DNA from 4 places in the Paenibacillus sp. P4_E11 genome. Region 4 is predicted to be linked to each of the others. Evidence: riboswitches for the same ligand, from Rfam matches in the RefSeq annotation. Region 4 holds a riboswitch; each other region holds the start of a gene.

Region 1 (4,903 bases), on a different contig from region 4:
GTACCGCTGGTGTACCAGTTGTCTCGCCAGAGGCACCGCTGGGTAGCTAAGTACGGACGGGATAAGCGCTGAAAGCATCTAAGCGTGAAGCCCCCCTCAAGATGAGATTTCCCAATTAGTAAGACCCCTTGTAGACGACGAGGTTGATAGGTTCGGGGTGGACGCGCAGTAATGTGTGGAGCTGACGAATACTAATCGGTCGAGGGCTTATCCTATTCACTCTTACCCGGAGTGACCAGTTATACAAGTTGCGGCTCGTTACCGCTTTCGCATCTAGTTTTCAGGGAATAAGCATTTAACAGGATGGCTAGTCCGTCCTGAAGAGTGTGATCTACACATGGCTGTGTAGAAACCTGATCTATACCCTTATTACGCACTTCGTTTGGTGACGATGGCGGAGGGGAACCACGCGTTCCCATCCCGAACACGACCGTTAAGCCCTCCAGCGCCGATGGTACTTGGACCGCAGGGTCCTGGGAGAGTAGGACGTTGCCAAGCAGGAGCAGATAAACAAGAGAACCCCTACAATATGTAGGGGTTCTCTTGTTTTGCAGGTGCTGGGAGTATGAAAAAAAATTCCAGATATTATTGTAAATATGGAGCGAAACCTGTATATTATAATACAGTGCTTAATTCGACATCAATCGACATGCAAAGAAGCCAGGCGAATAAGAAAAAAGGCAAATCCGTACGAAAGTCGGAGACGCAAAGCCACGGGTCTACCCCGCCTCAACAGGCGGCAAGATAGCCGGGTTGCTCTAAATGAGCTTGGTTTCTTTTTGTCATTTTAGGGGATTTCATATGAAATTCGGTGTGAATATTTGGATGGTTTGCCTGTTTTTGTGGATGGGAGCTGGGTTTCAAGGATATTTTTACGAGACGGGTTATTTGATGATGACGGTTATTTCAATCGGTGTAGCCCTTATTGCCGGTTATGTACTGAAATCCGTTTCGTTTCACCCCTACTACCACGGACCTATATTGCTGTTGGTTGCGCTTTACTGGGGCTCCATAGCCTATGCGGTCGACCACGAGAAAGCACTGCTTGAAGCGATCAAGGTGACAAGTCTGGTTCCGATCGCCCTGCTAGCTGCAACGATTACGCCCGAACAGCGGACAAGCCTATACAAAGCCTGGGTATGGAGCGGGAGCATCGTATCGATCATCGGAATTGCGTTTCATATGGATCGGAATGGACGTCTGGAGTCGACATTCGAATATGCCAACGCTATGGCGATCTACTTGCTTGCGGCTATTTTGCTTGCCATTCTCCTCTATCTCAAACAACGTCATAAGTTCTACTTCGTGCTAATGGCTCTGAATGCGGCAGGCTTGCTGCTTACGATGTCCCGTTCCGTCTGGGTGTTGTGGGCCGGGGCTCTGTTGCTCACGCTAGTCGTATTCCGGGAAGCTAGATGCCGTACGGCGGTGGTGTTAGCCGGGGCCGCTCATGCCGCAGGCTACCTATTGGCTGCTCTGGTAAGAACGGATGCCTTGTTTTTGTGGCAGCGGGTGAAGAGCATCCAGCCGGAGACGTCGGAATTTCGAATTCGACTGGTCTATTGGCAAGACAGCTTGTCTGTCATTCGGGACTATTGGTTGGGCGGGACCGGAGGGGGTGGATGGAGCATCATCCAAGCCGCCTACAGATCTCAAATGTATTATGTCCGTTACGTGCACAATCATTACATTCAGCTTGCTCTGGACATAGGGGTTATCGGGTTGGTTGTTTTTCTGGTTGCACTTGTAGCTTTTTATATAGCAGGATTTCGACATATAAGGCGTTTTGACGTATTGGCCGGCAACGCGTTTTGGACGAAAGCGGCCATGCTGTTGGCGGGTTGTATGCTGGTGCATGCGGGGTTTGATATTGATTTGGAGTTCCCGCTTCTCTTTGGCTTGCTGGTCGTTGTGCTGTCGGTCCCCTTTCATAGAAGCAAAGAGCCGAGGGCTCGTTCCGCTGGCAATAAGCCCCCGCTGAGAACGATCTTCGTGTCAAGTACGGCAATCTGCTGCATGGCTTTCGTTATGTGGGTAGGCGTCGGGTACATGGTAAAAGAACAAGCGATTCAGCTAGTCAACCAGAAGAAGTGGGAGCAAGCGCAAGCGGGCTTTGAGAAAGGGGCTTCCCTGATGCCGTGGTCCCATACGATCCTCTATGAATCGGCCAAAGCGTATGTCAGGCAAAGCAACGAAACGGGTGACCAAGCCTGGCTGGTTCTGGCGAATGCGCAGCTGAACGAAGCGATTCGACGCGTACCCAAGGAAGATTTATATCAATCCCTCAGGGTTGATCTAGATAAAGCGCTGTCCCATTAGCGCAATTCAACATGAACAGGAGAGGAAACATGAACAAAGTTCGAAGCCTGAAACGCCTATGCTACATGATTACGATTTCGTTGTTAACCTCGATGCTGCTGCCGATTATATCGTATGCCGCATCAACCGTGCAGTTCACGTACGACAGCTCAACGGGGAAATTGAGCGGTTCGGTCTACGTGCAAGATCCTAATAAAGTGCAAGTCAGCGTTCAAAATGCCGTATACGAGCTGACGAGCATTCCATTGAAAGAAATGGCGAGCCAATATATTACATACGACGACAATAACGCTCCGCTCAAGTTGGCCAGATATGAGCTTAACGTCGGGGTGAATAACGCGCCGAGCAAAATCATTATGAACGCTTGCGGGCAATCGGTAGAGGTTGTCCAATACGGCGGATTCAACAACTACAAGTTTTACGCATCCTCCGATTCATGGCGGCTGGGTCCTTACCGAACAACCGGCCATCAGTTTTTCACGGTGCATCCGGAAGCCGCTTATATAATGGCTGGAGACAAGCTTGTGGACTTCGTGGCGGCGGATAACGATTCGGATACGATTTCCGTAGATTTGCCGTATGGGGGCGGTTCGTCCAGTGTACTTAAGGCGGTGTACGCTTCTGATTTTACACTGTGGGACGATACCGTTAGTCAGTCCGTATATTTGAACAAGGCTGAGAAGAAATCCGACTACTTTATCGTGCAAGCAGGCGCCAAGCTGACGGCCGGACATCAATATACGCTCAAGCTGTCCGTGACTGCAGATGGGGATGAAATTAAGCTTCCGACCACCAAAGGCTTGTACAGTGCCAGAGTGTCCGTAGGGTATATCGATTCGGATAACTTTATGGTTACCAAGAGCCGGGTGTATTTCGACAAATTGAACATCGGGGTAGTTACACCTGACGGTACGCCTGGAAGCAAAGGCGCGGGAGCGCCGTTCGCTGATATGAGCAGCTGCTCTGGTTCTGGCAATGGTAATGGTACTGAAAATGAAAATGGCAATAGCAATGGAAATGGAAATGGGGGCGGTGTGAGCCCGGGCACTGCACCATCCGGAGATCCGAGCATCAAAGAAACGGACCAAGGGGTTCAACTGGGCGGCGGTGCGGTTACCGTGACCGAAGCTACCGAGTCTAATGGCCAATTGGTTGCCAAAGTAGTGCTGACCGGCGATAAGCTGGGGCAGGCATTGGACCTGTTGAAGAATAAGGCTGAAGCGAATCAAATCGTTGCCATCGACATTAGCGGAACGAAAGCGGCGACTGCTCAAGTGGAATTCCCGGCGGGCATCCTATCAGGTGCAGCGACTAAAACCCCGAATGCCGTGCTGTCCATACAAGGGAGTCATGTCGGGTATGAGCTTCCCTTGAGCGTGCTGAATTTGCAAAGCATCGTGCAAACCCTTGGAGTCCCGATAGAACAGGTAAAGGTTATCGTGACGATGGAGCAAGTAATCGGATCCCCAGCGGCTCCCATTGCGAATCAAGCGACTTCGTCCGGAATGACGCTGGTTGGTGATCCATACGAATTCTCCATCCGCGTCGAAGCAGGCGGCAAGAGCGTACTGGTTAACGATTTTGGAAACACGTTTGTGACCAGAACGATCACGCTGCCAGGAATATTTGACGTTAGTCAGCTGGCGGGTGTGCGATATGATTCGGAAACGAAGACATTTTACCCTGTTCCAACGATATTCTCGACAGTAAACGGCCAAACCCAGGCATCGATGGTTCGAAACGGAAACAGCATGTACGCCGTAGTCACTCATCAGAAATCATTCGAGGATTTAGCTAAGCATTGGTCCAAACAGGATGTAGAGTGGTTAGCTTCTAAAATGATCGTGCAAGGAATGACAGATTCGTCTTTCATGCCTGACGATTCGATTACAAGAGTACAGATCGCATCGTTGTTGGTACGGGCTTTCGGCTTGACTGAAGATCGCAAAGCCTCATCTTTCACGGACGTATCCGCAAATGACTGGTTTGCAGGCGCAGTAGGAGCTGCGGTAAAAGCAGGGCTAGTCAGCGGGTTTGAGGATCAAACGTTTCGTCCGAATGCTGTATTGACAAGAGAACAAATGGCCGTAATGGCATCCAGAGCCCTTGCGTTTGCCGGTAAGGAAGCTAGTTCGAACGGATCCGCAGGAGCGCTTGCTGCGTACGGCGATGCCGGTTCCGTCAGCGATTGGGCCAAATCGGCGTTCGCCCAACTGGTCCAGGCCGGTATTATGCAAGGAACTGCCGATACCGAGCTCGCTCCGGCTAAGACCGCGACCCGTGCACAAGCGGCCGTTGTAGTCAAGGGTCTGCTGCAAGCGGCGGGATATGTGAATAAATAATTGTAAGAAGCCTCTTTCCGAATCGAGTTTTCGGGAAGAGGCTTTTTTGAGATATCAGAAAGAATAAGTTCTTTACCGTACTGAAGCGTTTAGTGGTGCCCTCTTCGTTTACAGATCAGATATTTTTAGATTTCGGAGTGGAACCGGAGGTTCCCCTACTCGTAAGCTGAATAAATATGAATGTATAACATTCGTTGCGGACCTGAGATTCTTTATATGGAGAGATGAGTAGGTATATGATG
Region 2 (8,561 bases), on a different contig from region 4:
GTCGCAGGCTTGAGCAAATAATCATCTGATGCATGTGTCAGGATGGCTTCCCGAACATATCCATAATCCGAATAGGCGCTTATTACAGCCGTTAGAAGCTCGGGCTTTCTCTTCTTTGCTTCACGAAGCAGCTGCAGCCCGTCCATTCTCGGCATCCTTATATCGGTAAGAAGTACGTCCGGATCGAAATCTCCCATCATGTCCAGAGCCTCAACCCCGTCATAGGCCTCCGCCACAATGACACCTTCGGGTTCATCTCTCATAATAAGTGCTTTCATCCCACGGCATATCGCCACTTCGTCATCAACCAATAATATTTTTAACATCCGTCTGTTCTCCTAGTTCACACCCTAATGTTACAGAGGCGCCGCCCGTCTTGTTGTTGGAAAGTTCAAATCGCAGCGAATGACCAAACGTATGAAACAGCCGATTGTACGTATTCAACATCCCGAGCCCCCCTTCATCTGCTTGAAGGCCGAACCGTCCGGGCTGTCCCTGTCCCTGTTTGCTTGCGAATTGCTCCAAATAATCGGTTCGGAATCCGTCTCCGTCATCATGAATTTGTACGTTCCAGCTTGATCTCGAGACCGATACGCGAAGTTCAATGCGCCAAGGGTACTTTTTCCCGACAAAGCCGTGCTTCATGCAATTCTCCACAAAGGGCTGCACAGAAAGCTTGGGTACGCGGACCAAGGCCAGATCCCCTTCCAACTCCACATCTACGACCAGATGTTCCCGGTAACGGGTCTTCATAATATCGAGATAATGAAGCGTATGGTCGACTTCTTCCTGCAGAGATACGAGCTCCCTACTGTCATAAGTAATGTAACGAAGCATCCGAACCAGCTCGCTAGTAATCTTGGGAATCTCTTCGTTACCGTCCTCCATCCCCAGCATGCCGATCAAGGTCAGCGTATTGTATAGAAAGTGGGGATTCATTCGGGCCTGCAAGGCAATAAACTGTGCTTGAAGCTCGCGGGAATGCGCTTCAACGGCATGCTGCTTGGATTCCTCCATTCGTTGCAGCATACTGGTAAAGGCATGATAAAGATGAACGATTTCATTATGGGTTCCTTTGGCATCCATTCCGGCGAACAGCCGTTCCAATTGCTCCTTCGTCCGGGCATCACCGGGAACCTGGGCCATCGCATGGCTGAGCTGAACAAGCGGCCGGGTCGTTCTGGATGTGAAGAAGAAGAACAAGACTAGCGAAACTAGCGACACCCCCCCGGCAATCACAGCCATCCAATAGCCGGTATTGCGCACAGACTTGAGCAACAGGTCCATAGGCTGGGATACGACCAGCCGCCAACCGGAGCGGGATAGCTTATGCTCGGCGGTGACTGCTTCGGTTGCGGACAGCTGCGACGGAGTAGCCGGATACAAGATCTGATTGTTGTTGTCATAGAGGATGACTTGTTTGCCATTGGTCGCAGGCTTTCCTTGGGATAACATGGCTTCGAGATAGGAGGATGGAATCTGGACTTCAATAACCGTTCCGGGCACAGCGCTACGAATGACGGAAACGACCATTTTCCCCTTGGAGTCCCAGTCGTCCCGATGCGGAGGAAGTACAAGCAAGGGCTTCGTCTGAAGCTCGCTGAACCAGGACAAGCTGGCAATATTTTTCCGTGCCTGTTCTCTATTGTATGTCGACCCGAATGAGAGGAAGGTGCCGTTGTCCTTAATAATCGAGATACGATTGAAGCTATCCGGCTCAATGTCCAAGTCCATCCGCATCTTATTAAACACATTGATTACTTTATTATTGGAATTTGCGTCGGGCGTCTCCTTCATCCAGTTCTCAATCGAAGGGTTTGTAAGCGTGTTCACGGCCAATCTGTCTGCCGACACGATAGCGTTGTCAAGCTGCTCGGCTAAGGTCGTTACCTCCCACCGGAACGACTCGGACAGCGTTCGATTGGCCAGAGACTGGTAGTATTTATAAAAGCCTATATACGAGAGCGGAATGACCAGAAACACAATCAGCGAATAAATCGCAAACAACCGGGTCAGCAGACTCCACTTCTTCAACATGATTCTGACTCCTTCATTCTGCTCTCCAGTGCATTACCTGCTACCCATATCGCCATCCGCCAGCCTGCGGTATAGACCATGCAGCGTGTCAATCTCTTCGTCGCTCAACACCGAGAAGATCCGATTCTCCTGCTCCCGCTTCAGCTTAATGACTTCCTGCAAGAGCTCCTTGCCTTGCTCGGTAATTTCGAGGAACACCAAGCGGCGATCTTCCTCGTCTCTGCTTCTCTGAACATATCCTGCTTCAACCAATTTATCCGTCAAACCCGTGATCCCTCCAGTCGTCACAAACAGCTCAGCTGCCAGACTGGTCGGTTTCTGCGGGCCTTTCGTCTCTAAGATTCTCAATATGGCCGCATGCGTAGGTGAAATGCCGCTTAACTTGGTTTTGTTCCACTCCAGCATCCACTTCTTCGACATCAGGCGCAGCATTTCCGTGATTTCAATTAATTGTTGTTCACGACTCATCATTCAAACTCCCAGCATTCTTGAGATTCGCATCAGATCAACATTAGCACCAATCGTATGGAGGGTCAATGAGGGGCTGTTTACAATAGGATATAACTCTCACCCCAAGATTTGAATCGCCGTACACACAATCATGCCATTACGCTGCTCAGCTTGAAAGAAATAAGCTTGTGCAGATTCGGGAAGTTCAGCGGTAACCCGGCCCGAGGCAGCGTCATAGATCGCCGGAGCCTCCGCCCACATCACGCTTGGCCAATTCTTCGCTTCCTCCGCGTACATGAGCCGTACCTGATCTCCATGCTCAGCGTCCATCAATTCAGCTGAGGCGGATCGGCCTACGCGAGCTTGACTCTCGAACCGCGCAAGAGCCGGCGCGCTCTTCACAATGGAGGCGGCGAAAGCATATATTTCCTCCCGCTCCCAGCCCGCTATATGCCCATGCCTCATCCCTTGGATGACGGACAACGTCGTGAGCGGCTGATTGCGTTTCGCTGTTTCGTACGACTTGCCGAATATAGTGAGCGGGAAATGGGAGTCGTTCGTTCCGTTCACCCACAACATAGGTAATCTCGCCTGAGGCAAGTATGCAGAAGGATCCCATAAGCTCTAACCCGCTGCTCTTCCTCTCCCATCGAGGCGAATGCTCGCTCATATTGGTTGCCCGCCTCGAACAAATACCCGCAGCCGTATACGGGAATGGCGAACTTGAATCGGTCGTCCAATCCGGCAACAAGACTTGTCAAGATTCCGCCCCACGAGATACCGGTTACGCCAATTCGATTCGGGTCCACTTGCGGGAACGAAAGGATGAGCGAATGCGCCAACAGGACGTCAGCCACCGCATGGTACATCCATTGGTCGATCAGCGGCAGTTGGTAATCGCTGAATTCACCTTGCCGCGATGGCCCGCTCCAGGCATGCTGCGGGCGGGTCCCGTCTTCGCCTTTGTCGGCGGGCGTATGCCCCTCCAGATCCATGGCGATGGCGGCGTAGCCCCGCTCGTTCCAGATCCGCACCCATTCGGCGAAAGCCGTACCGCCGCCGCCGTGGACTAGAACGACCGCTGGCACCCGCTCCCCTACTGCTTCCTTCGGAAAACCATAGTACGCAAACACACGCGTTGCTTTCCCTTGATACGGCATCGCCTCGTAATAGACAGCCTGCAAGCCGTCGGTTTCAAACCCCTGCGCATAATAATGGTTGGGGGGGATTCCCGAGCCGCTCGACATCCCAAAGCAATTCGACTTGCCCTCCCATTCGTTCGTCTTTCATCTATATTCGCTCCCATCTTATTAGAACTTCGTTCCCCCACTTCAGATATATGTCACGCACTTATATAGGAAGCTTCTTCTGTCCGAATCGCCACCCTGTTCGTCCAGCCGCTATCCCGTATCCCCGATCGCTGATCACCAGCGGAACGGGCGCATGCGTTTCCCCGGTATCCTGCTTCGGATCGCTAGAGAGCAGGCTTCCTCCGCCTGTCAAAGGCTCCTCAGTCATCTCCACCGACTCGAACGGAAAAGGAGCATTCGGCAGCCGAGACATTGCTACCTTCCTCAGCTGCCGATCCATATACGACGGTGGAGACAGCCCCTCTGGGCTGCCTACTGTCATCGTCCATACGCCTGGTGGTACAGATTGCCATGCTAATGGGTCCATTCGATACTCGCCTGCCTTTCGATCTTATAGGGATTCCCGGCTTGCAATGAAATGACGCAATGAGCATGATCGGGAGCACCGACACCGCAATGACTGCCAATTGCACGCCGGTTGGCAACACGTTGACCAGATGATTAATCAGTCCTGTTGTTTGTCCAAGAAGGAGCGCATGATCGCCCCACTTCAAAGATAATGAGCTTCAGCGGCTGGCTTCCGTCATTTTCCAATCCGTGCTTCCACCAAGGTTTATTCAGCACCACATCACCAGCCTTGACCGGTCTTGCTTCCCCGTTGACTGTCATAACACCGGTCCCCTCCAGGATGATATACATTTCCTCATCGTCTCGGTGACCATGATAGCCAATCGAATTACCCGGCGGGATAACGCTGTATCCCAGAAACTTGACCGGTGTATCGAAATCGTTATCGCCGTACAATCGGATTCCCTGGATCGTCCCTTTTCCACGATGACTCACCGTTTCCTTCAGATCCGCTTCAAGGAAGTTGCGAATAACCATAGGCCCGTATCCCCAACTGCTGGAAGTGTCCACCATCCGGTTCGTTCCCAACGATACCTTGGCATAATGCGCCAACGCCTGGTTCTTCAAGTAACTCTTCCCACTCGTTTCGGCTTCCCTATTCTCCCGAAGGGATGCCAGGAATTCGCTGAACGGGCCTGAAGCATCCACATCGCTGAAATCATCGAAACGTACAGTTCCTTCTGCTGTGGTGAGCTCTATATGTTTATCCTCCAGGACCAAGCTGCCTGCTGTCCCTTCGATTCGCCAATCGCCGGACCACTCTGTCTGCTTACCTCTCGTTATCGTGGAGCCGCGAAACGTTGCTTGAATACCTGCCTGCATGTCCATTACAAGATGCAACTCATGACGCTGTACGGCCATGATGCTCCCGACCTCGCGACCCGTCAAATAGCGAAGCAAGTCGAAATGATGCACGTACAATTCCTCCAGCACCTCGGTCGGCTCCACCGTGACCTTCTCCCTAAGGCGATAAAAATCGCAATGAATCGTCCGGACATCACCAATGGACCGGTCATGCAGCAACTGCTTCAACTTGCGAACAATTGGGAAAGCGCGATAATTCTCAGCGATCATGAACGGAATGCCTTCTCGCTCCGCCCTTTCCACGACCGCGATAGCATCCTTATAATTATCGGCAATCGGCTTCTCGCAGAACACCGGAAGCTTGTGGTCGAAGGCCAAATGGTTAATCGCGGTATGCGCCTGCCTTGGCGTCACATTCACCAGCATATCCGGCTTTTCTCGTTCGATCGCTTCCCCCACTGATGTATAGAAGGGCACACGGTCCACGTTCACTTCCTCATTCTTGCCAGGGTCGACATCCACCACGATCAATTGGATGTCGCTGTGCAGGTTCCGTAGTCTCCGGTACCACCCTGATCCGAATCCGCCCAAGCCAACCAACACCGCTTTCATGCGATCCCTCCCGCTATTCCGTCACCAAGTCAGATGTAATTGTTTTCTAATCTTAATCGTACACCTTCCAGACCCGCTGCTCTATGTCCTAACTTTCGCTCGGTTGTGTTTTGTTACGTTTTTAAGTCTACTCATTTATTCGACATTAATTGCAGGATTTTCCTATCGTATGTCGAATTTAATGAGCAGCAAGATGCATATTATGGTTATTAAGAACCAGTGAGCCGATAACGAAGTCGAATGAACCAAAGGCAAATCCGTACGAAAGGCGGAGACGCAAAGCCACGGGTCTAATGCTTCCCTTCAGAAGCGATGACAGCCGGGTTGCTTTATACAACTTCGTTTTTTTGCTGTGCATCAATTGCGTAGGTTGTGACATCAAGAAGGAGGATAAGAGAGAATGATTAGCTTTTCATGGTGGCTGCTATTGATAATTGGATGTGCGTCGGTATTCGTAAAACAACTGCTGGAACAGAACAACATCATCCGATCGTCGGCTTCTATTAAAAATGCGATGTGGATATTGTTACTGATTGGCTTCATCTACGATGTGATGGGTCTCTCCACCCGAATGATAGGGGATGTTGCGTACTATACTCAGCTATATGTATCTGATTCTAGTCCAGTAGTGATATTCTTAGCGCTATATTACGCTGTATCGCTGGTTCTTATGTACTTATGGCTGAAGCTTGAAAACTCTGTGAAATTTTCACCATACATACTTGTCGGTCTATATGTCATCCTGGCCAAAACATCATTCAGTGTATTCCGCTTAGCCATTCTGATCGTATTAGTTGTGCTTGCGGTTGTCGCACTTGTTCTATGGATTCGCGAGAGAAACAAATCGGGTATTCAGTCGGGGACAAGATCTACTGTGTCTGCAGCAACACCGTGGTCAGGAGCCGGAGCAGCGAAACCATCGACAGCCGGATCATTCCAAACGAACGACTCCATTCGTTACATTATCGGCGGCATCCTCCTTGTTGGCGGTATCCTGCTTGTGGTTTATGGGATCGTGCAGATGAACACGGACGAACAGCAGATCAAAAACATGATTTCACAGTTTACAAAGAAGGATGCGGGGAATCCGGGCGTTACTTATATCGTATTCGGTTCGATCGCAGCGATTGCTGGTATTGTGATGCTGGGGATCAAGCGGAAGCCGATAGGTGCCATGCCGTTACATACTCATCTCCCGCAACAGGCGCAGGTAGCGCAGTCTGAACAAGCTGCCGTACGTGAGACTTTCCGAATCGAAGCAGAGGAGCAACAAGGTGCAAGCGGGGCAATCGTGCCAACCGTGCATCCGAATCGAACGCACAAGTTTTGTACGAAATGCGGGACGAAGAATGAAATCCGTAACCTTTATTGCAAGCAATGTGGTGAACGATTTATAGATGCAGAGGAGTAGACACGATGATTTGTACAGCATGTAAGCGCGAGAATGATGAGGGGTCCAAGTTTTGCAACGATTGTGGACATTCATTTGAGCAACCGACCACAGCACTTCCCGGCAATCGCAGGAAGCTAGTTGTCGGATTATTAGCGGCAGTCCTTGTGGTTGGAGGCGCTATGATATGGAATAGCCGCGCGAAAGTGGACAATGATGAACGTTCGCCCCAATCGACCACAACAAGTGCTTCGCAGCCAGCGAATTCCAAAGTGTTCAGTAAAGGCGCAACTCCAGTTGAACGATTACAGAACATTCGCACGTTCGCTCTTGGCTTTGTGCAAAATGTGAATAATAAGCAATATGAGGCGTTACCGGATTATTTCGCAAAAGCTTTCTATGAAGGAAAAGTAAGTAAAGACCTCAGTCGGATCGTCGGACCAGGGAATAAACCATTCTGGAGCATTCAAGAAAATACATGGATTGTTTTCCCGGATCACCCTACTCGCGCTGACGTGGTAAGCAGATTGAAAGACAATACGGTAAATGCAAAATATCCACTCTCGATTTGGAATGTCGACGTTCGAGCAGACGGGAAAGAAGCCATTGTGTATGCCGCCTATTATAATAGTAATGAAATAGGGCACAATTATCTCTACCTTCATATTGTCCAGGAAAAAGGCAATTGGAAAGTGGGACGTATCGGCAAAATATATAATGTAAGGACGGACTATAAATATAGTGAACTACCATCCGACCTCTACACGATCGGCCAGGAATTTGCTGATCTCTATAACAAGCAGGATTTTGCTATGGTAGAGAAAAAGTTCGGTATTCGCTACGCACTCGATTCCGGACCAAACGCGAGATTTAATATGAACGACGTGCTCAAGCTTCCGCAAGTCGGTTTGATGCAAGCATTCAACGCCAGAAAGGAAATAAAAGATTTCAAACAAGTCAATTTGTACACCATCGGGAATGAACCCCTGTTTGCCCTACGTGCTTCGCAATATACACTCTTAATTGCAGAAGGCGGTACGGTAAGAGGATTACGTCCGAGTTATGCCGATTTCCCATGAGTTCGAATGATTGTTGTCTTACACGAAAGCAGCCCCCGGCACATCCATGCCGGGGGCTGCTTCTCTACGCCATTACTTCACGCTCTTGTTATACTGTACCAGCTTCTCATTGATGCTCTTCGCGGCAGCGTCCAGCGCTTCCTTCGGGGATTTCTTCGTGTTCAACACTTCCTCGATAGCCCCTTCGACGATTTGACGAGCTTCCGGGAATACGCCCATCACGGCGCCTTGCGTAGCCGTGTTCGGCTTTGTCGCATGAAGCTGGTCGACAGCGGTCTTGAACTGTGGATACTTCGTCATGTTATCCTTAACGATCTGCTGATCGTACGCTTTCTTCGTAATTGGGAAATAGCCGGTATCGATATGCCATTGTGCCTGCACTTCGGGGCTGGCCAAATATTTGATAAACTCCCAAGCCGCCTTCTGCTCCTCTTCCGGCTTGTTGTTCAATATATACAGACTCGCCCCTCC
Region 3 (8,561 bases), on a different contig from region 4:
CAAAGCCAATCCCGGTGTAGCCAAAACCGCGCATTCGCGCGTGTACGATATGATTGCTTGGCACGGGATAACTGAGGAGAATGGGCGGAAACGATACAAGTTTTTTGAAGATGAAATATTCGGGCTCGATCGGACCGTTGAGAAGCTCGTCGAGGAGTATTTCCATTCCGCAGCCAGACGCCTCGATGTGAAAAAGCGGATCCTGCTCCTGATGGGGCCGGTCAGCGGCGGGAAATCCACGATTGTGACGATGCTGAAACGTGGGATGGAACGTTATTCCCGGACGCCGGATGGGGCGCTCTATGGGATCAAAGGCTGCCCGATGCATGAGGAACCGCTGCATCTGGTGCCAGCCCAGCTCCGTGCCGACATCGAACGCGAGTTAGGCGTCAAGATTGAAGGCAGCCTCTGTCCGTCTTGCGCGATGCGGCTCAAAACCGAATTTGGCAGCCGGATCGAAGAGGTCATGATCGAACGAATCTTCCTCTCGGAAGAAGAACGAGTTGGCATCGGGACGTTTAGTCCATCCGATCCGAAATCGCAGGACATCGCCGATCTCACGGGCAGCATCGACTTCTCCACCATTACGGAATTCGGTACGGAGTCCGATCCACGGGCTTATCGTTTCGATGGGGAACTGAACAAGGCCAATCGCGGGCTGATGGAGTTCCAGGAGATGCTGAAGTGTGACGAGAAGTTTCTGTGGAACTTGCTATCGCTCACCCAGGAGGGCAATTTCAAAGCAGGTCGGTTCGCGCTCATTTCTGCCGATGAGCTCATTGTGGCCCATACGAATGAATCCGAATACAAGTCGTTCATCTCCAATAAGAAAAACGAAGCGCTCCAGTCGCGAATGATCGTGATGCCTGTTCCTTACAACCTGAAGGTGTCGGAGGAGGAGAAGATCTACCGCAAGCTCATCCAACAGAGTGACATGAAGCACATCCACATCGCCCCTCACTCGCTAAAGGCTGCTGCGATCTTCTCTGTCATGACGAGGCTGAAGGAGTCCAAGAAGCAAGGGATGGATCTGGTCAAGAAAATGCGCCTGTACGATGGAGAAACGGTGGAAGGCTTCAAGGACGCCGACCTCAAGGAGATGCAGAACGAGTATATTGAAGAGGGCATGACCGGCATCGATCCACGATATGTAATCAATCGGATATCGAGCGCATTGATCCGGCAAAATCTTGAATTCATCAATGCCCTGGACGTGTTGCGTGCGCTCAAGGACGGGTTAGATCAACATCCTTCTATCACGAAGGAAGAGCGTGAGCGGTATTTGAACTTCATCTCCGTAGCCCGCAAGGAATACGATGAGCTGGCGAAGAAAGAAGTGCAGAAAGCGTTCGTCTATTCGTACGAGGAGTCGGCCAAGACGCTGTTCAACAATTACCTGGACAATATCGAGGCGTATTGCAACTGGCAGAAGATCAAGGATGCGTTGACCGGTGAAGAGATGGACCCGGATGAGCGACTCATGCGTTCGATTGAGGAGCAGATCGGGGTGTCAGAGAATGCGAAGAAAGCGTTCCGTGAAGAGATTCTCATCCGCATGTCGACATATTCCCGCAAGGGCAAGAAGTTCGAGCACGGCAGTCATGAACGGCTTCGTGAAGCAATCGAGAAGAAGCTATTCACGGACTTGAAGGATATTGTCAAGATTACGACGTCGACGAAAACGCCAGATGAGAACCAACTGAAGAAAATCAACGAAGTAATCAAACGACTCGTTGATGAGCATGGCTATACGACCGGTTCAGCCAATGAGCTGCTGCGCTATGTAGGAAGCCTCCTGAATCGCTAAAGAACCCCACCAAAATAAAAGTCCGGAGCTAGCTGAATGTCAGCAGGTTCCGGACTTTTTTGTATGCTATGAGGTCGTAATGCAGTTAAGGACGCTTCCTTGGCTTGGGCGTCTTAGCGAGCTTGGGTAGATGCTTGAAGCTGCGAACCATCTTCCCCTTACACAACGGACAATCTGGTGAAGGTGATGAAGCGAGCTCCTCGCGAATCCATGCTTTGCATTCCTTATTGTTGCACCTGAATATCGGCATTGGAGTTAATTCTGGTTTTGCTGTCTCTGTTAACAAATCAATATACCCTCCCGAATCAATAAACATTCCTATGGCACTGTAACAGATATCAAGTTTCATTACAAATAATTAATAATTCCAGCAAGTCCGACGAAATGAAATCGAGTGAGGTGCAGGAATTATTATGTCATCCTATTATAGGAATTACCTATTAATATTAAAGCTTCTATATATTAGACGTATAACTGGACTGGGATCATAATGAAACCAACAAGTAAAGAATTAGATCATTTAATCAAGGGAGCTGCTATTATGGAAAAGAAAGCAAGTGTGGATCAAGGAACAACGAGCATCAACATAAGTCAGGTATGGAACTCGAGGCTTTATGACAATCAGCTGGGCTTCGTCTCGGAGTACGGCAAGGGAGTCGTGAACTGGCTTGATCCCCAGTCCGGCATGAGGGTACTTGATCTGGGCTGCGGTACCGGTGATCTGACTGCTCTGATCGCCTCATCAGGCGCGGAAGTAGAAGGCATGGATGCATCGGCGGAGATGATTGCTGAGGCTAGGGCCAAGTACCCTGGCTTGCCATTCGAGGTCGCCGATGCACAAGACTTCCGCACATCACCGTCCTATGACGCCGTCTTCTCGAATGCGGCGCTGCACTGGATGAAGCGCCCGGCGGATGTGATCCGCGGCGTCTGGGATGCGCTGCGGCCCGGCGGCCGCTTCGTCGGCGAGTTCGGCGCGAAGGGCAACGTAGCGCACATTGCCACGGCGCTGGAACGGGCCGTCACGAGGCGCGGTATAGATGCCATAGCCTGCAATCCTTGGTATTTCCCGACCGCAGGGCAATATGCCACACTGCTGGAAGATCAGGGCTTCACGGTCGATCGTCTCGTGACTTTCCAACGTCCGACGGCATTGAATGACCGCGAACATGGGCTTCTCCATTGGATCGGGATGTTCGGTGGAGCCTTCACATCAGGGTTGACGAACGAACAGCTGGAGACGGTTTATCAGGAGATCGAACAGGAAGTTAGGCCAGCATTGTATGGAGAACAGGGCTGGATGGCGGACTATGTGAGACTGCGATTCGAGGCCAGGAAGCCGAAGTGACAACATGAATAACAAATAGTCCGATATGCCTATTAAACAAGGGCGGGAATCTATGATACTATAGTCTCTGGTTGGTAGTACATTAGCATGATTTGGCAAACCCGATCGAAAGACGGGGACGCAAAGCTACGGGTCTTCAGCGCAAGCTATGACAGCCGGGTTGCCCTCTAGCGGATCTTATGAACGCTGTCATATGGGCAGCGTTCTTTTAATTGTTTAGCAATGCGACAACATCAGTGTCAGGGGGTGCTAATTAATGGAAGAAGTGAAGCAGTTGAAGACCGATTTGCATCGATTAACTGTCGAATTGATTGGAAATTGCGCTTACAGCTCGATGATTTCTTCGAATATTGAATTCAAGACCCCGATTTACTGTACGAAGTTCACTGGCAAGATGAATCCGACTTGCGTCGATGTTTCAACTTGTCTCGCTTGTCAGGAATACAAAAATGGCTTGGCCCGATAACGAGCGAGAGTTGTGGAATACGCACCTTACATAATAGAAGCCCGGACTCCATTGTCCGGGCTTCTTATTCGTCTTCTTAGATTGTTAGCACAAGTACATCATTACTTGTTGACAGGCACGGCATCCTGGAAGTATACCTCTAGCGTTATACCACGTTCGGAAATTTCTTTGGCGATGTCAATCCCAACATAGCGGATGTGCCAGGGCTCGTAGTTGTAACCGGTAATACTCTCTTCCGCCGCAAGCAGTAACCAGAAGTGACAGGCCGAGTAAGGCTCGACAGCCGATGATTTACGAGTAAACAAGTGCGGGGCCTCCCATTACTCGGATGATGCAAGCATTATATCATGATTCGTAGGAGGCTTGATAACCGTACGATCCGCATCTTGTGCCGCGAATTCGGGATATGTAATATTTGATTCCAATTGTGTTAAGGTAGCATTATGTTAGCAATTGGTCGTATGATGAGAGAATGATTCACAATTAGGAGGTAATACATATGAGCATCGTCCGAATGCCGACTTGTTATTACCGACAGCATGATGCAGATTTCAGTCTCCAGATTCCTGCAGGAGGGTTTGGCGGCTGGGCCAAGACAGATTATGAATTCGATCTGAACCGTTCGGCAATCGTTGTGATGCACGCTGGTGCGTTCGGGACACCCGAAGAGTCTTCAGGCAGATACCGCTCTGTTGAATACTTGACATGATCGAATGAAATTGCCGCGATGGTGTTCCCCACTCTGCTGCAAGCGGTGCGGAAGGCAGGGATGAAGGTGTTCCATGTTCTCTTCCCAGGAGACTATTACCAGCAGCTTCCCGGCTACAGCCGCGCCATCTCAAACAACTGTTGAAAAGAGGGGCACCGAGCCGGATTCTTACCTCAGACGGATTCAGAAATTCAAGAGTGAACATGTGTTCCCTGGAATTCATCGGCAATATGACATCGATCATCACGTATATCGGCTTTGCCATTGATGGGTGTCTGTTGTCCTCTCCTGGTGGAATGCTGGACATGTCCAGACGAGGACTTGCCTGCTCCGCGATTAGAGAAGCCGTTACGGCCATTGAGACGAAAGAGTCGGCACCCTATGAAGGGGCGAAGGCCATTGCACTTTGGCGGATATCGATCCTATTCGGCTTCATCTATGAACTGGACGACTTCATAACCGCGATCCGAAGCGACTAACGAGATTTCTACATGAATGTGATTGAAGATTGGCTAGCTAGCCAGGAAGGGGACGACATGCAAAGGAAGACAAGTACAACCATCAGGTGGATACCAGCCGTCCTTATTATGGCTGTTATCTTTTATTTCTCCTCCCAGCCTTACCATCAGCAAGACCTCAGACCGAAGCTTCATAAGTTGCTTCCTGAGCAAATGATCTCCGAACAGTTCTCCAATATTGAGTTTAACTATGCCGGTGAGACCGTCAGCATAAATCGCCTTGGGGTACCCGGGTTTGTGGAGTTTTTTATTCGCAAGGGGGCGCACCTATTCATATACTTCTGTCTGGGAGGGACTGTGGCATTTGCACTAGGGCATATGAAACGGCGGGGACTGCTGTTTCTGTACAGCCTGCTGATTTGCTTCTTGTATGCGGGATCAGACGAGTTTCATCAGAGCCTTACCGGGGACCGTACGCCCTTATTGATAGATGTGGCGGTTGATACGCTCGGGGCCGCAATTGGAATCGGGTGTATGTTGCTCCTGTTGTTGTTACATGGGAAGATAGTCAAGAAGTAGAGACTGGTCGATTCATTGTTGATTGAAGCAAAAACAGCCGTTCCAAGTGAAGGACCCCCGTTGTTCAACCCAATAGGTAATTTAGGTTACGGCTTGATCCAGGTCTTCTACCCTGTTATATAGCGAACGTTCGGCATAAGAATCTCTAAGCTTAAGTTGCTTAATGAGTTCCACAAATGCCTCAGATGAAAGAGTGATCTACGGATAGCGTTGGGTTGATGTCGGGTTTATGGTTATTTTCGGATCACTCTTCCTCCTCCCCGAGATTATACAGCGGTTTAGGGATATCAAGTGACAATAAATAATATCTGTCCGAGAAACAGGCGGGGTTAGTCCCTGGCTGTTCTTTTTTCTTTGACAAGAATACTTATATATGTAAAAGGCATGCGTCTCAGTCATGTGGAATTTTATTGCCCTGCTTCATAATTTAGGGCCTCCTTTATTATTTCCACTAACCCCCAATACCTCTCAAAAGCCTATAGTGGTACGATTACACTGGTGATGATTATGTTTATTTCCCCTATGCTACTCGAAACAGCCAAAAACCCATTTACACATCCAGACTTTATATTCGAACCGAAAATCGATGGACATCGGCTGCTGCTCACCCGCCAGGACGGGAACTCGCGGTTGTATACTCGCCATAATAATGATTGTACTCTTCAATACCCAGAACTTTACGATCTAGCAGAGGACGACATCTTACTTGACGGAGAGGTCGCTTGCGTCGATCAGTCTACCGGCGTGATTGACTTTGAATCCGTGATGGAGCGATTCCAGGCGCGCAAGGCTGACAAGGTGCTCCGGCTATCGGCCACGCTGCCGGCCAACTACATTGTGTTCGACATCCTTCGGTACCGAGGGTGGGACGTGCGCGGTTGGTCGCTCATGGAACGAAAGGAGCTCCTTGCCAGCATCGACTTCGGGAACCCGCGGATCAGTGTCGTACCTTACATAGAGCGGGAAGGCGAGCAGTTGTTTAATGAGATGGTGGCACGGCAAATGGAAGGGATAGTGGGCAAGCGGAAGAAGTCGGTTTACTCGGTCGGACAGCGGAGCCCCAATTGGCAGAAGATCATCAACTGGTCCTATGCGGAAGTGACGATCAGTGGTTGGAAGAAAGCAGAGTTCGGCTGGTTAGCATCGGTTCAGAGGGATGGCCGGAATCGCCCCGCTGGGATAATTGAGCTTGGAGTTGCGCCGGCGCAGAAGCAGGCATTCTTCCAGGTGATCAAGCCATATATCACGGGGGAGGATCGCGATCACGTCTACGTGGAGCCGAGGATTCGGGCTAAGGTGAAAGTGAGAAATTGGACCAAAAAAGGACTCTTGAGGAGTCCTGTGTTTGTAGAGTTCATTGTTTAGGCATACTCCATTTGTTTCGGCTGTTGGGCTTTTATTTTTTTAAACGGAAGCCCGGTTTTGGCAAGGGACCAGCCGAATTCAACTCATCACTGGCGAATCAATGGATAAATAGAGGAGAACAGTCCCTTGGCAATGACCTCATGTCCTTGATCATTTGGATGTACCGCTGCGAAACCGCGTAAAGCATCTTCTGCATGCCCACCGCGGTATCCGTATATTAAACTGTGCTCGTTACCGGAAAACCACCGATCCACCCGGGCAACCAGACAACAATTTGTTTTCGCGGAGGCAGTAATTAGTTGATTCATAGTGCGAATGGCATCCACAGCAATTACGCTGTTTGGGAATGGATTGTATTGGGTGCAGCAGATGATGTGTTTCACTCCCATAATACGGACCAATCCAAGTATTATATCAAGTCTTCTTTTAAACCGGTTCATCATCTCTAGAATTGGTGTAGCGGGTTCTCGGAGCGAGGACAAGGCAAAATGAATCAGATCATTGCCGCCGATCCATACTGTAACCACTTTAGCACAACTAAGGCGCGAAGGATCTGCATAGATCTCTTCTGCAAGGTCAGCACTAGTCCAACTGGGTTGGGCAATCACGAATCGTTTTGCCTGAATTCCCTTTAATTTTAGCATCGAGGTAACTCTAGATGGATATGCTTTACAGCTAGAACTTGCTTGCTGACCAAAAGTGATCGAATCGCCTAAAGCTATATAACTAATCATACTCTCCCGCCTTATTACTCTTTTGTCTTTAATTTATGTATGGAAAGGATGATTTTCTTGTGTGATAGCCCCTTTACAAGGTGTGGTTATCGGTAGGTTACCAAGGGAATTTGTTGCACTGACAGGACACAATAGTTGTCATACTGGTAGGTAGTCTTCTTTCGTTAACCAATAGCACAACATTAAGATTAAAAGTGACATCACGGGTACCATTTTCGAACTGGGCGAATATCCTGCTTCTAATATTATATTAATGGAGGATTTCGAAGTGATACCAATGTATCCATATTACGGTTATGAGACACGCTGCCGGCAAGTGCCAATCACATTTCCATCGCAGCATCAGGACGTGCAGCCTGGTTTGGAGTATCTAATGAACCCGACTCCAATATCCGACAATCCCGAATACAAGGGAAGTGGCAAATTGGCAGGGAAAATCGCCATCATTACCGGAGGCGACAGCGGCATCGGACGCGCCGTCGCAATCGGCTTTGCCAAAGAAGGAGCGGATATGGCGATAGTCTATTTGTATGAGCGCAAGGACGCCGAGGCGACCAAACAGATGGTGAAGCGCTACGGGCGCCGTTGTCTACTGATCGAAGGCGATTTGCGCAAGCCCTCTTTTTCCACGGAAGTGGTCAGAAGGACGTTGGAATGCTATGGAAAGCTTGACGTGCTTATATTGAACCAAGGCGTCCAGTTCCCTCAGCAGAGCATATTGGACATTTCCGACGAACAGCTCGAGAATACGTACCGGACCAACATTTTTCCGCATTTCTACATGACGAGGGCAGCACTCCCTTACCTGAAGCCGGGCAGTTCTATTGTATCAACAGCATCAGTAACCGCTTATGCAGGCGCTCCTTTGCTTGTTGATTATTCCTCGACAAAAGGCGCGGTGGTATCGTTTACCCGTTCGCTGTCGCTCCAATTGGTCGACAAGAGAATCAGGGTCAACGCTGTAGCTCCAGGTCCGATTTGGACCCCTCTCATCGTATCCAGCTATTCGGCCGAATATGTTAAAACATTCGGTTTGGAAACGCCTATGAAACGCGCCGGACAGCCGTTCGAACTTGCGCCGACCTACATTTATTT
Region 4 (8,561 bases):
AATCAAGCCGTTCACAATTCCCGCTAAGCCGATTATGACAAGCATGAATTGCAGTTGCAGCGAATCGGGTTGAACCAGGTACACATACAGGCAAGCGGCCGCGAATAGGATCGCCAAGCCTAGTTCAATAAGGGCCAGAAGTTTCAATAATCTACGATTCGGAGTCATCTTCCACCTCAAGGTCAAGTTTACTCTATCATACCATAGATGCAGGGCTATTCATTTTTTTGTGTCGTATGGAGGCGAATCTGTTATACTGGAAAAAAAGGGAAAACAACCCGGTAGGCAGGTGACGTCCGACATGTCTTTTACAGTATTGATTGTTATCGCCATTGGAGTGCTAGCAGTATTCACCTTCACCAGCAGCGCCCGACTTTCATCCGATCGTGGTTCTAACCGGAAAGGGGCTAAGCGTGGAGAAGTTTCGGACAATCTGGTGTTCAATGGCTCGCCGCCTGCTTCAGTTGGATTGCGTTATGGTGTACCACTGCAGCCGGCCGTAGATCGTCTGGAACAAGCATTTGCCGAAGGCGAATACGCCGAACGGATCAAATACAGGGTGCTGCAACGTCATTCGCGCATTACATCTTCGGAATATGACTGGCATTTGGTGGAGTTGAAGCGATACTTCCTTATTGTAGCGGTGCTGAAGAACGTACCTATGTTCAGCAGTCGGGTGGATGATATCTGGCATGAAATGCTCTTGTTCACTCGAGAATACCAGCAGTTCTGCGATAAGTTCATTGGTTTCGCCGTGCATCATGCTCCGTATTTGAAAGCGTCACCAATGCCGGAGGAGAAAGCATGGTTCGACTGGGTGTATGCACAGCTGTTCGTGCCGATGACTTATAGTTCGCGTATATGGCAAGGGTTTTTCCAGGGACCGCTCGGCATAGATCATATTGAAGAGTTGGAACGGCTACAACCGGATGCCTTGAAACAATCATTGTTCAATGGAAGATCAGTGGATATGCATCGCGAAGTCGAGCTAACCGTCGACTGGTTGATCCGGGAAGCAAAACGCCAAATCCAGCAAGCATACCTTAACAAACAATCTAATCTGCAGAATCAATCATTAGGAAGCAGCGGGAGAACCGAAGGATTCGGAGGTARGGACTTCTCTTCGATTGCAGGTGCGATGCTCTTGTTCTCCGTACTCCAGCCGACCGATTACGCGAAGCAGATGAACGAGATGCTGAACGAACAGAAGCGGGCGGCAGAATCATCTACCGATACAATGGCTGGTGATGGGGCGTACAGCGATATAGTAGGCAACATTGAAATAGATAACGACTCTAGTGATCAACAAAGCCATGATGCCAGCGGTAATGAATCCGATCCTGGTTCAGATAGCAGCGGGGAATGGTTCGGCTACGGGTCGGACGGCGGGAGCAGTGGTGGCAACGATAGCAACGATGGTGGCGGAGGAGACGGTGGCGGAAGCGAAGGGTCAGGATCTTCCTCAGACTGACGACGCCATACCAACTATCATGGACATATACAAGTCATGGAATGGTGAATACCATTTATTGTTTTGGGAAAACAGGCATATATCCAATCCTTCCCCTCCCTACCTTCATACAGTAGTTAGTGTGGTGCAGCCACAGATATTGTAAGGCAGAGAGGAGACTGAATATGGGATTCGTTGGAGGCGTTGGTGCAAGTTGTGGAGTAGTTAGTCCTTTTTCAAGCGTTGGTATTGTATTGGTATTATTCATTCTGTTGGTAATTATCCTTCGTTCTTGCTTTATTTAATACGGCTTGAAGGACGATCACCGAGGAAACCGGGTCCCTGCCCGGTTTTTTCCCTGTATGGAAGACGAATAGTGACATATTGAGTAGTAAAATAGGAATAAAGAACGATGTACAAGGACGCACAATAGATTATGCTTGGTAAGCAACTATAGAAATTACGACAAACTTCGAACATTCTCGATAATGGCAAACCTGGCGAAAGCCAGCGGCGCAAAGCTACAGGGGCTACAGCCTTCGGGTCAAGCCAGCCAGCTACCGAAAGAGGGTTGGAGTTTTTTTATTCATACCTCGAACGGCTTAGCGATACGAATTAGGGATAAAGGAGATGATGGATTGTGTACGGCGAGACAAGTGTGGCCGAACAAGGGTTTTATTTCAAGGTAGGCGGCGATTTTTTTGGTATGTATCACACGTCTGAAGGACCTAAGTTATTTTTTAACCGGGACAAGTACAAGCTGAATGATAATTGCTGGGATGTGGAACTTGTCATCGGGCAAAAAAACAGTCTGTTCACGTTTTATTGGAAAGGGGAAGTGAAGATTTCATTTCGCTGCTCCATGCATCACGAATCGATCCTATCGTTGTTCCACTTGCTGCAAAATAAGACAGCACGTCGATTCGCTTAAGACTCAGAAGGGAATGCCACTTACATAGAGCGCCACTCTTGTCTGTGCCGACGGACACGCGTAGTGCTTTTTTTGTGCTGTAAAATCTAGGGCCCCCCGCAAAGTAATAGGAGTTTGCTTCAAAGGCCTCACGTCACTTTCCACTTTTGTGGGGTTATTTTGCCGCTTGACGGCCTTTCGTCACGTTCTTATTTGCTATACAATGGAATTAATAATTGAACTCGGCACATATCAAGGTTGGACGGCGAATACCAGGCGATTGATGATAAGGAGCGGAGTCTAATGAGGTTATGGGACTGGTGGAGGAAGAAGTCGTATGGCAAGAAGCTATCGGTGCTGCACACATGGAATGCCTGGTTAGTGCTGCTGCTCGCCGTGACCGGGATCATCCTGTTCATTCCTTCAATCAGGGGCGAGCTAGGGGCCGTACGGGTGTGGACGAAGCAAGCGCATATCTGGCTTGGTGTATTGTCGGCTCTGATCATCCTCATGTACATGCCGCGTATGATCCGGCACATTCGACAACTGCGCGGCAAGCCTGAGCAGCAGTGGAACCTTGGTGTTGTACTAGTGCTGCTCGCGGGGTGGATTATATCTGGCATAGTTCTGTGGCAGTTCCGCCATTTTCCAACGACTTGGACGAACACGATGCTCGTTGTACATGATTTGTTCACTTGGGTTGGCGTGCCGTATGCCATATACCACTCCGTGACGCGCAGCAGATGGTTGAAGATGAAGCGTCCTGGTGCAGTGCTACAGCGTGATCGACAAGATGGAGCCGCACGTCGGGAGACTCCGCGTCAGCCCATCTCGGCCAGCTCTGAATCGGATGTCAGCGGCAGCGCCAAGACATGGTCACCTTCTCCCCGCTCACTCACGGATAAGCTGCGCGACGTCATGTATACTCGCCGCACGTTCATTCGCTGGAGCTTCGTGGGGTTGCTGGTGCTGCTTATCGGGCCCAAATTCGCCAGATGGCTATTCGGCGGAGGTAGTGGAGGGATCGACCTGGCGAAGTACGATCCGAATCAAGACGGCAACCGGATGCTCCCGGCTCCGCAGCCTCTTCCTGACTCCGTGGTGCCGCTTGGCGGAGGGAGTCAAGGCGAATATCGCATCTATAGTGTAACGCCGATTCCGGCGTTCTCCTCGGATGATTGGAAGTTCACGATATCCGGCTTGGTGGATCGACCACAATCCTGGGATTGGAAGCAGTTCATCGATTTGAATCGCAGTGTACAAGTAAGCGACTTTCACTGTGTAACCGGGTGGTCGGTGTATAAGAACACGTGGGAAGGCATTCCGCTAGCTAAGCTGCTGGAGATGGCAGGTGTTCAGTCAAGAGCGAAGTTCGTCAAATTTTATTCCGGCGACGGCGTGTACACGGATACGCTGACGATGGCTCAGGCTGCACTGAGTGATGTAATGGTTGCAGTATTGTTGGATGGTAAACCAATTCCCCAAGATCTCGGTGGGCCAGTCAGACTGATTGTTCCGAAGATGTATGCGTATAAGTCGGTCAAGTGGTTGCAAAGCATTGAATTGATCGACAAAGAACATATTGGCTACTGGGAAGTGCGAGGGTATGATACTGACGCATGGGTCCCCGGTTTGAAGCCCAAACAGGGCAACATCTAAACCGCCTTATTTAGAAAATCTCGAACCGGATGCTGTATTCCTTACAGCTATTGGGTATCGAGGTTTTTTTGCGTTCATTCAAGTTGATTTCTTTTTGTATAGAAATCACGTAATATGGAGGAGTTAAGAAAGGAGTACGACTACATATGGCATCCAGAAGTGAAGATGAAACCGAACAACACAACAAGGAACATAGTTTGTATATCCACGACACTAGCGCAAGGACGCTTGTCGGTGACATATTAATCCCGTTCGCCTATGACGAGCTCATGTGCCGCAAGGTCGGTGAAGGCGCAGCTCCTGTTGCCCACGTCTGGCGTCATGAGAAGGCATTGGTGCTGGGCTTGCGCGACCGTCGCCTGCCTATGGCGGAGCTGGGCATTCGCTGGCTTAGCGCTCAAGGCTATCAAGTTGGGGTTCGCAACTCTGGTGGGGCGGCGGTTCCGCTGGATCCTGGTGTACTGAACGTCTCGCTTATCTTACCGAATGCGGTGGGCAAGCCGAACTTTCGGGCTGGCTTCGAGCGGATGCGCCAGCTTATTACTGAAACGCTTCAACGGTTCGGTGTAGATATCGAAGCGGGTGAAGTAGCAGGTTCGTATTGTCCGGGCGACTTCGATCTGTCTATCGATGGGCGGAAGTTCTGCGGCATCTCGCAACGCAGACAGCAACACGCTTATGTCGTGCAAGCTTTCGTTGTTGTGGAGGGCCATGCGGAGCGTCGTGCGCAAATGGTGCGTATGTTCTATGAGATGGCGACCGGCGAGGAGAATCCTCAAGGTATCGACGAGGACGGAGCAGGAGCTGCTGGAAATGCGGGAGCGGAGGCAAGAGCAACAGGAGCTAGTACAGGAGCAAAGCAAGAAGTAACAGGAGCTAATGAGTATGATCAGGTTGGGGAAGACGGCGGTACAGACACAGGGTTGGCTTACCCGAGAATTCAGTCCGGAACGATGGGTAGCCTAGCCAACCTTGCCAGCGGTAAAGGGATCACGATTCGCACATTCGCCTTAGCTCTGCAGCAAACGCTGCAGCAGTGGGGGGGCTTGACGACTCGACATCCGCAGCTACCATCGATGGACGAGCTTCAGCAGAAGGCGGCGGATTTGAAGTTGAGGTATGACAGTTGATGGGTTTGCCCTCAGTGACTGGTGTGAGTTAGACGGAAAACCCGTCTAACTCGCACCAGCCAAGGCGGAAAACGATGAGATAGACGGAAAACCCGTCTAACTCTACCCAAGCCAAGGCGGAAAACCACGAGATAGACGGAAAATCCGTCCATCTCGCCCAAGCCAAGGCGGAAAACGATGAGATAGACGGAAAATGCGTCTAACTCGCCCAAGCCAAGGCGGAAAGCGCGGAGATAGACGGAAAATCCGTCTATCTCTACCCCAATTAACCCAAGAAATGATGTAGAGCTTCCGGCAGCTCAGTCTGCCAAAATCCCCAGATGTGCTTGCCATCCTTCTCCAAATACGTCAATCGTGTATGTCGCTCCTCCAACAGCTGTCTCGAGATTCGGTTCGCGGCCAAGAAGTCGAATACCCCGCTGTTCGTCTCCACACTTTCCTCCTGCAATCCGATCAGCATGTACAGTTCAAGCGAAGACAAGTCGCTTTCCAAGCGCAACCGATCTTGCGTGCTGGGAAGAAACGCCCCGGACAACGTAAGTACCCGGGAGAACAGGGCCGGATAATCCAACGCCAAGTGCAGCGATACCGTCCCGCCGAGCGAGTCTCCCGCCAGCACACGAGATTGCGTGTTAGGTCGAGCGGGATACTTGTCTTCAACGAACGGGACGAGCTCTTCCACGAAGAATCGGCAATAGGCTTCGAACCGCGTACCCTCAGGCGCATATTCTTCAGTCCGCACCGCCTTATCCACGTCTACTGCGACGATGATGGCAGGCTCCAACCCCTCATCTAACACAAGTCGTGTCAATTGAGTCACGATCCGTCCAAAATTAATAAAATCTTCACCGTCTTGGCAGTATATTACGGGGTAAGTCAACAGCTCGTTATATCCCGGGGGGAGCGCAATTCGAACAACCCGTGTTTGATGAAGATGCAGAGAGGGTATGTGTTCCTTAACGATCGTGCGTTTATAATAAATGGATTGATCCATAGCGAAGTCTCCTTCTGAAGTCCAGCCTAGGGACTGAATTAATAGTAACCTGGAGTTATTTCGTTGATTTTGGCACAAAATAACCGAAGTAAATCAGGAAAACGGATGGAATCAAGGAACAATCAAGAAGCAAGCAGGGAAAGTTGTCACTAGCTTTTTTGAAAACTGTACTATATAATGAGTATGCCCTGTTATACTTGATATTATCGAGAAATACACGTTCCATAGGTACAGTATTACACAGTTTAGTGGAACAGGTTATGTAATATACTATAACAGTTTTCAATTCAGGCAGCAAACAATTCTAGTTCGAGGTGATCGCCATGAGCAAATCCTTATCCGAAGTCAGGATGGAAGACATTCAACCGTTGACGATACTTTCCGCTGACGGAACCGTAATCGATCAAGAAGCCGTTCCCCAACTAAGCGACGAACAATTGCGTGAGCTAATGCGCCGCATGGTGTTTACCCGTGTATGGGATCAGCGTGCCGTAAGCTTGAACCGTCAAGGACGACTGGGCTTTTATGCACCAGTATCCGGGCAAGAAGCTGCGATGATCGGCAGCGAGTTCGCATTAGTGAAGGAAGATTTCGTATGTCCAGGTTACCGGGATATGCCGCAGATCGTATGGCACGGGTTGCCTATGTATCAGGCGTTCCTGTATTCCCGCGGCCACCAGCATGGCGGGCAAGTGCCGGATGACGTGAATGTGCTTATGCCGCAAATCATTATCGGTGCACAGATCGTTCAAGCTGCCGGTATTGCAATGGGCTTCAAGAAGCGCGGGTTGAAAAATGTAGCGATTACGTATACCGGAGACGGCGGCTCATCGCAAGGGGACTTCTACGAAGGCATGAACTTCGCAGGTGCATTCAACCTCCCGGTTATTTTTGTCGTACAGAACAATGGTTATGCGATCTCCACTCCACGCGAGAAGCAATCCGCAGCCAAGACGATCGCACAGAAAGGTCTTGCCGCCGGAATTCGCAGCGTACAAGTGGATGGCATGGACGTGCTCGCGGTGTACAAAGCAGTCAGTGAAGCAGCTGAACGTGGACGCAATGGCGAAGGTCCTACTCTAATTGAAGCTATTACTTACCGATTCTCCCCGCACTCGATGTCCGGAGATGATCCGACTAAATACCGTACGAAAGAAGAAGAAGCGGAATGGGTGGAGAAAGATCCAATCGGCCGTTTCCGTAAATATATGGAAAGCAAGGGACTTTGGACAGAAGAAGACGAGAACAAAGTCATGGAAGAAGCGAAAGAAACCGTTGCTGAACAGATCAAGAAGGCAGAGTCCACGGAGAAGATGACCATACCTGGCTTGATTGACAGCATGTTCGAAACACCAACACAGCAGTTGGAAGAGCAGAAGGCGGCCTATATCGCCGCAATGGGGGGAAAGTAAGCCATGGCACAGATGACGATGATTCAAGCGATTACGGACGCGATGAGAGTAGAGCTGGAGCGTGATCCGAACGTATTGATTTTCGGAGAAGACGTAGGGAACGTCGGCGGGGTGTTCCGGGCTACGGAAGGCTTGCAGAAGCAGTTCGGCGAAGAACGCGTATTCGATACGCCGCTCGCAGAGTCCGGTATTGGCGGGTTGGCCATCGGTCTTGGCGTTATGGGCTTCCGTCCAATTGCGGAAATTCAATTCATTGGGTTCATGTTCGAAATGATGGACTCCATCGTGGCACAATCGGCACGGATGCGTTTCCGTTCTGGCGGCAAGTACAACAGCCCGATCACGTTCCGTACTCCATTCGGTGGCGGTGTTAAGGCACCTGAGCTTCACTGCGACAGCCTGGAAGGCTTAATGATTCAAACTCCGGGGATTAAGGTGGTATGTCCGTCCAACCCTTACGATGCCAAAGGTTTGTTGATCTCAGCTATCCGTGATAACGATCCTGTATTCTTCATGGAACACCTCAAGTTGTACCGTGCATTCCGCGGCGAAGTTCCTGAAGGAGAATACACGATTCCGATCGGAAAAGCGAATGTTGTGCGCGAAGGTACGGACGCAACCATTATTACTTATGGCGCAATGGTGCACACTTCCCTCAAGGCAGCGGAAGAGATTGAGAAGTCTCGTGGTGCGAAAGTGGAAGTCATTGACCTGCGTACATTAAGCCCGCTTGACATTGATACATTGGTAGAGTCGATCAAGAAGACAAACCGTGCTATTGTCGTACAGGAAGCGCAGAAGTCAGCTGGTGTAGCTGCAGAAGTAATCGCCCAGATTAATGAGAAAGCGATTCTTCATCTGGAAGCTCCTGTACTGCGGATTACGGCTCCAGATACGGTTATGGGCTTCCCACAAATCGAGGAAGATTGGTTGCCGAACCCAGCTCGCATTATTGCCGGCTTGAATCAAGTTCTGGACTTTAATTAACTTATTACTTGAACAAATC

The links. Region 4 has a riboswitch for cyclic di-GMP ahead of AC1DWB_RS06540 (hypothetical protein). Riboswitches for the same ligand answer to the same signal wherever they lie in the genome.
Region 1: another riboswitch for cyclic di-GMP. It lies ahead of AC1DWB_RS18695 (O-antigen ligase family protein); the one in region 4 lies ahead of AC1DWB_RS06540 (hypothetical protein).
Region 2: another riboswitch for cyclic di-GMP. It lies ahead of AC1DWB_RS06890 (DUF3185 family protein); the one in region 4 lies ahead of AC1DWB_RS06540 (hypothetical protein).
Region 3: another riboswitch for cyclic di-GMP. It lies ahead of AC1DWB_RS06060 (hypothetical protein); the one in region 4 lies ahead of AC1DWB_RS06540 (hypothetical protein).

Annotation. Positions count from the first base shown of each region.
Region 1 is NZ_JBFUIX010000049.1:8-4,910, forward strand. Features, by position in the region: partial or broken rRNA gene AC1DWB_RS18685 (23S ribosomal RNA) at 1-215, shown strand, start outside; rRNA gene rrf (5S ribosomal RNA) at 382-498, shown strand; cyclic di-GMP riboswitch class I at 670-761, shown strand; gene AC1DWB_RS18695 (O-antigen ligase family protein) at 802-2,319, shown strand; gene AC1DWB_RS18700 (S-layer homology domain-containing protein) at 2,349-4,661, shown strand.
Region 2 is NZ_JBFUIX010000011.1:7,010-15,570, reverse strand. Features, by position in the region: gene AC1DWB_RS06925 (response regulator transcription factor) at 1-326, opposite strand, end outside; gene AC1DWB_RS06920 (sensor histidine kinase) at 304-2,037, opposite strand; gene AC1DWB_RS06915 (MarR family winged helix-turn-helix transcriptional regulator) at 2,071-2,508, opposite strand; gene AC1DWB_RS06910 (hypothetical protein) at 2,605-3,066, opposite strand; gene AC1DWB_RS06905 (alpha/beta fold hydrolase) at 3,054-3,734, opposite strand; gene AC1DWB_RS06900 (hypothetical protein) at 3,838-4,164, opposite strand; gene AC1DWB_RS06895 (cupin domain-containing protein) at 4,299-5,621, opposite strand; cyclic di-GMP riboswitch class I at 5,862-5,953, shown strand; gene AC1DWB_RS06890 (DUF3185 family protein) at 6,022-7,032, shown strand; gene AC1DWB_RS06885 (hypothetical protein) at 7,218-8,090, shown strand; gene AC1DWB_RS06880 (ABC transporter substrate-binding protein) at 8,163-8,561, opposite strand, start outside.
Region 3 is NZ_JBFUIX010000009.1:55,756-64,316, reverse strand. Features, by position in the region: gene AC1DWB_RS06075 (PrkA family serine protein kinase) at 1-1,807, shown strand, start outside; gene AC1DWB_RS06070 (cold-inducible protein YdjO-related protein) at 1,893-2,057, opposite strand; gene AC1DWB_RS06065 (class I SAM-dependent methyltransferase) at 2,349-3,155, shown strand; cyclic di-GMP riboswitch class I at 3,240-3,323, shown strand; gene AC1DWB_RS06060 (hypothetical protein) at 3,412-3,621, shown strand; gene AC1DWB_RS06055 (hypothetical protein) at 3,723-3,926, opposite strand; gene AC1DWB_RS06050 (hypothetical protein) at 4,121-4,330, shown strand; gene AC1DWB_RS06045 (hypothetical protein) at 4,561-4,809, shown strand; gene AC1DWB_RS06040 (VanZ family protein) at 4,822-5,367, shown strand; gene AC1DWB_RS06035 (ATP-dependent DNA ligase) at 5,875-6,732, shown strand; gene AC1DWB_RS06030 (SGNH/GDSL hydrolase family protein) at 6,819-7,466, opposite strand; gene AC1DWB_RS06025 (SDR family oxidoreductase) at 7,735-8,561, shown strand, end outside.
Region 4 is NZ_JBFUIX010000010.1:34,844-43,404, forward strand. Features, by position in the region: gene AC1DWB_RS06525 (hypothetical protein) at 1-168, opposite strand, end outside; gene AC1DWB_RS06530 (glycine-rich domain-containing protein) at 302-1,471, shown strand; gene AC1DWB_RS06535 (YjcZ family sporulation protein) at 1,636-1,755, shown strand; cyclic di-GMP riboswitch class I at 1,931-2,015, shown strand; gene AC1DWB_RS06540 (hypothetical protein) at 2,091-2,381, shown strand; gene AC1DWB_RS06545 (molybdopterin-dependent oxidoreductase) at 2,664-4,019, shown strand; gene AC1DWB_RS06550 (lipoate--protein ligase family protein) at 4,166-5,149, shown strand; gene AC1DWB_RS06555 (alpha/beta hydrolase) at 5,415-6,143, opposite strand; gene pdhA (pyruvate dehydrogenase (acetyl-transferring) E1 component subunit alpha) at 6,467-7,555, shown strand; gene AC1DWB_RS06565 (alpha-ketoacid dehydrogenase subunit beta) at 7,559-8,542, shown strand.